Regions from separate parts of the Oceanobacillus sp. FSL W7-1309 genome, predicted to be linked through region 1. Evidence: riboswitches for the same ligand, from Rfam matches in the RefSeq annotation. Region 1 holds a riboswitch; the other holds the start of a gene.
The links. A riboswitch is a leader RNA that binds a small molecule or an ion and turns the genes downstream of it on or off. The one in region 1 is predicted to bind S-adenosylmethionine.

Region 1 (2,473 bases):
TTTTTCTAAGGATTTCGTTTCGCTTTGATCAATCCCGATGCTAGCAATAACTTTTTTGCGAATACCTTCCTGACGATTAAATGGAGAGGAAAGCAAGCTTTTAATTACAGCGTCATTCGATTGTTGTGCAGCTTGATTAACTCCAGTTGCTTGATCAATTGCTTGCTCTAAGTCTGCCAGAATATCTTCTACAGCTTCTAGTCCAATCGACAAGCGGACAAGCTCTTCAGTTACACCGCTTTTCTTCAAATCTTCAGCATTTAGCTGCTGATGTGTCGTTGAAGCAGGATGGATGATTAAGGATTTAGCGTCTCCAACATTTGCTACATGTGACCATAGCTTCACATTGTCGATTAGCTTTCTACCTGCATCGCGTCCCCCTTTGATACCGAATGTAATAATCGATCCATAGCCGCTCTTGAAATATTTCTTAGCAAGCCCATGTGATGGATGTTCCTTTAAACCAGGGAAGCTGACCCATTCTACTGCTTCATGTTTTTGTAAATAGGCAGCAACTTTTTCTGCGTTCTGTGCGTGTCTTTCAATTCGTAAATGTAGCGTTTCTAGACCTTGTAAAAATAAAAATGCACTTTGGGGGCTTAAGCATGCACCGATATCACGTAATAATTGAACACGAAGTTTTGTAATAAATGCTGTTGGACCAAGATCTTTATATTTTAAGCCGTGATATGTTTCGTCAGGCTCGGTGAAGCCAGGGAATCGATCGTTATTCCAGTCAAATCTTCCACCATCAACAACGACCCCGCCAATTGTCGTTCCGTGACCGCCGATCCATTTTGTTGCGGAATGAATAACAATATCTGCGCCCCAAGTGAGCGGTTTTGCGATATAAGGGGCAAAAGTATTATCAATAATTAATGGAATATCATGAGCATGTGCAATATCAGCAACAGCTTCTACATCAAATACGTAAAGACTTGGATTTGTGATGATTTCACCAAATATAGCTTTTGTTTTATCGGTAATCGCAGCTTCAAATTCCTCCGGTTTTGTACCATCAACAAATTTTACTGTAATCCCATAGCGTGGAAGGGTCGCTGCAAAGAGATTGTACGTACCGCCATATAGGTTGCTGTCCGCAATAATTTCATCCCCAGCTTCCGCGATATTCAAAATTGCTAGCGTAATAGCAGCCATTCCGGATGATGTTGCAACAGCACCAACCCCATCCTCCAGCTGAGCAACACGCTGTTCAAATGCATCAACCGTTGGATTCATAATACGAGAATATATATTACCTGATTCTGCTAAACCAAATAAGTTTTGTGCATGTTCTGTATCACGGAAAACATAAGAAGTTGTTTGATAGATTGGAACAGCACGCGCACCTGAAGTTGGGTCCGGCTGTTGACCACCATGAAGTAATACCGTTTCTGGCTGAAATTGTGACATAATAAAATTCCTCCTTGAAATGTTATGTTTTTTTACTAGAAAACTATAAACTTTAATACCGTGGATCACTTGGCTACCGAAACAGCCACGTCCAGCTCCAGCGCTAAAGCTGTAGCGAGACTTCCCTCGCCTCCGTACGATAAAGAAGACTTGCCGACTGGCTAAGACATGAGACCTAGTCGCACTTATACCCTTGTGGTGAAAGTCAACATTGACTCTAGGTAAAAGGATGGCCGACTAAAACCAGGCTACGCCTAACATCGGCATACCCCTAAAGGGGCATGTTTCCTTTATCTCCTGCGGCTCAGTCCGTACGTCGCTAACCGGGCGCTTACGCTTTTGTGTTTGAAGAGGGAAAATGAAAAAGCCCTCTTCCTAAGAAGAGGGCGTATGTACGAACCGTTCCTCCTCTCATCTTCCAGGTTTTTACCCTGTAGGATTTAGCACCGTTACAAGCAGGTTAATGCTTTAAGGTTGCCGGGCTTCATAGGGCCTATTCCCTCCGCCGCTCTTGATAAGAGATGTTGCATTATTTAAGTTAGTGTGAGTATACAATGAATTCTATTATCTGTCAATGATGTTTTCTGAAAAGTTTAAATTAGGTTGAATGTAATTGCATGTTGCAGGATTTACCTAAAGCCAGAGATTCATTTTAATGTGTTCTCAAACGACGCTGCGAATTTTTATAAATAGACGCCATATATATAAATAAAGCAGTCCAAATAAAAGCAAACGTAACTAGATGTGCTTGTGAGAAGGGCTCTTTATAGAAAAACACACCAATTACAAGCATCATGGTAGGTGTGATATATTGCAGGAAACCTACCATGGCTAGAGGAATCTGCTTTGCACCACTGGAAAATAACAATAGTGGAACAGCGGTAGCAATACCCGCTCCAATTAAAAATAGGTTCGTAACTGTTATAAATGGTGTAAAAGTAAATGAACCGCTTGGAATAATCCATAAGTAAATAAGTGCGACTGGTGTAATAAGCAATGTTTCAATTGTCAGCCCGGAGATTGCGCTGACATTCACTGTTTTTTTCAGTAACCCGTATAA
Region 2 (2,473 bases), on a different contig from region 1:
AGGACATTGCAACTTTACCCGATCTCGGTCTTTTCATCCTCCTTTTGAACGCGAATTACGTAGGCAACTTTTTTGCTTGCATAAGGAGTGCTCATGTATGATAACTACTGAGTTTGAAAAAGTGATTATTGTCGAAGGGCTTACAGATAAGAAGCAAATTGAAAAAGTCATCAATGATGAGGTTACTATCGTATGTACAAATGGTACATTCGGTGTAGAACGATTTGATGAATTACTGGAAACATACGAATTGGATGAAAAGGATGTGTTTATTCTAGTTGACGAGGATAAATCTGGAATGAAATTGCGTAAGCAGCTGGCTCGTGAGCTACCGCATGCGGAGCATATTTACATTAGCAGTGAATATCGGGAGGTTGCAGCGACACCAGAGAAAATACTTGCAAGCACACTACTGAGTAAACATTTCTCTGTTCATCCTATATTTTTATTATAGTGTGTGTTCAAAAAAGAGGATATTTACCGGGTTTTTTGAATATCCTCTTATAGATTGAACTTAAGGTGGTTAAAAATGCAGCAAATAACAGAAAAAAGTTTGGAACAGGATCGCATGTTAATTTATATTTATACACCTTTTTGTGGAACATGTACGGTGGCAAGATCAATGCTTGCTAAAATCGAGTCTGTTCATGGAATAGATATCTTTTATGAGATGAATGCGTCCTTGTATCCTGAATTTATGCAAGAAAATAAAATTGAAAGTGTTCCATGCCTTTTAATTAAAGAAGGTAATGAAGTGAAAGAAAAAGTTTATGCCTTTCAATCGACAGGTAATATATATAATTATTTGATGATATATAAGCCAGAATTATTTGCCACTCATTAAGGCTCTAATATCCCCCCTATCTATGCGTGAGAGAGTTAAAATTAGAAGGTGGGGAAGGGCTTGGAGTCATACTCCTGTGGTACTATCATGCAGTGGAGAGAAAAAGCTCTTGATTGAAGTTTCACTTTAACAAAAGTTAATCCTATTTAGGATTGACACGCGTATTTTAGCATGCTACTATAGTGTCACTGAATTGCTAAATCAAATACGATCTATCTCTTATCTTGAGCGGTGGAGGGACTGGCCCTTTGAAACCGCGGCAACCTTCAATCTTTTGAAAGGTGCCAATTCCTGCAAAGTAAACTTTGACAGATGAGAGAACGTGAGACTTTTTAATGATATGACGTCTTTCTGTTCTCTTACAGAAGACGTTTTTTGTTTTTTGGTTAAAAAATGTATTGCAGCATTCATACAGTAAAGAATTTGTTTATAGGCACAAAAGTTAGAACGAAGAGGAGGACATAACGTGATTTCGATTGAGGGTTTACGTAAGGTCTTTAGACTAAATAATGATGACATAGCAGCTGTTGATGATTTGACCCTTACTATCCCTGACGGTGAGATATTCGGCGTGATTGGGTACAGCGGTGCAGGGAAGAGTACATTCGTCAGACTGCTTAACCGATTGGAAGAACCATCATCAGGACGAATTGTTATTGATGATGAAGAAATAACGACACTTAATTCAAAACAGCTTCGCCTTGCAAGACAAGGAATCGGCATGATTTTTCAGCACTTCAATTTACTTTGGTCAAGAACGGTAGAGGCAAATATTGCATTCCCACTTGAAATTGCAGGAGTCCCAAAGCAGGAGAGGCAAAAGCGAGTACAGGAACTCATTGATTTGGTTGGCCTTGGTGGACGGGAAAAAGCTTATCCATCCCAATTAAGTGGTGGACAGAAGCAGCGTGTTGGAATTGCTCGCGCACTTGCGAATAATCCAAAAGTGCTGTTATGTGATGAGGCAACCTCTGCATTGGATCCAGAAACAACGAATGCGATTTTGAATTTGCTGGTCGACATTAATAAAAAGCTTGGATTAACGATTATTTTGATTACACATGAAATGCATGTTATTCGAAAAATCTGTAACCAAGTAGCGGTCATGGAACAAGGACGGATTGTTGAACAGGGAAATGTGCTTGATGTGTTTACCCATCCCGTACAAGACGTTACGAAAAAATTTGTTCAGCAAATTATGGGACCAAGTGACGAAGAGGATGATATAACCAATATTATTGAGAATAATGCAGATGGTATTATTCTTAAGCTTCAATTTTTAGGTGAGGCTACAAATCAAACCCTTATAAGCCAGCTGGCAAAGCGTTTTGATATTGATTTAAATATTTTACAAGGAAAAATCACCCAAACACAAGCTGGCGGATATGGCACATTATTCGTACAGGTTATTGGCGAACAAGAGGAATTCGATAGAGCATTAAGCTTTATACAGGAACAGACCTCGGTCGAAGTGGAGGTTATCCGGGATGTTAGCTGAGTTATTCCCAAATATTAAATACGAGGATTTAGTTGAAGCAACTTACGAAACATTTTACATGACAATTATTGCTATTATTGGTACATGTATTTTCGGTCTATTATTAGGATTGCTTCTATATTTAACGAAAA

Region 2: it holds a riboswitch for S-adenosylmethionine, as region 1 does, so the genes downstream of both, NST46_RS19630 (methionine ABC transporter ATP-binding protein) here and NST46_RS04095 (O-acetylhomoserine aminocarboxypropyltransferase/cysteine synthase family protein) in region 1, are expected to answer to the same signal.

What each region holds. Positions count from the first base shown of each region.
Region 1 covers NZ_JBBOBX010000001.1:910,534-913,006, reverse strand. Annotated here, with positions in the region: gene NST46_RS04095 (O-acetylhomoserine aminocarboxypropyltransferase/cysteine synthase family protein) at 1-1,413, opposite strand, end outside; SAM riboswitch class I at 1,822-1,934, opposite strand; gene rarD (EamA family transporter RarD) at 2,066-2,473, opposite strand, start outside.
Region 2 covers NZ_JBBOBX010000002.1:1,427,364-1,429,836, reverse strand. Annotated here, with positions in the region: gene NST46_RS19640 (toprim domain-containing protein) at 98-454, shown strand; gene NST46_RS19635 (thioredoxin family protein) at 530-844, shown strand; SAM riboswitch class I at 1,061-1,163, shown strand; gene NST46_RS19630 (methionine ABC transporter ATP-binding protein) at 1,311-2,342, shown strand; gene NST46_RS19625 (methionine ABC transporter permease) at 2,332-2,473, shown strand, end outside.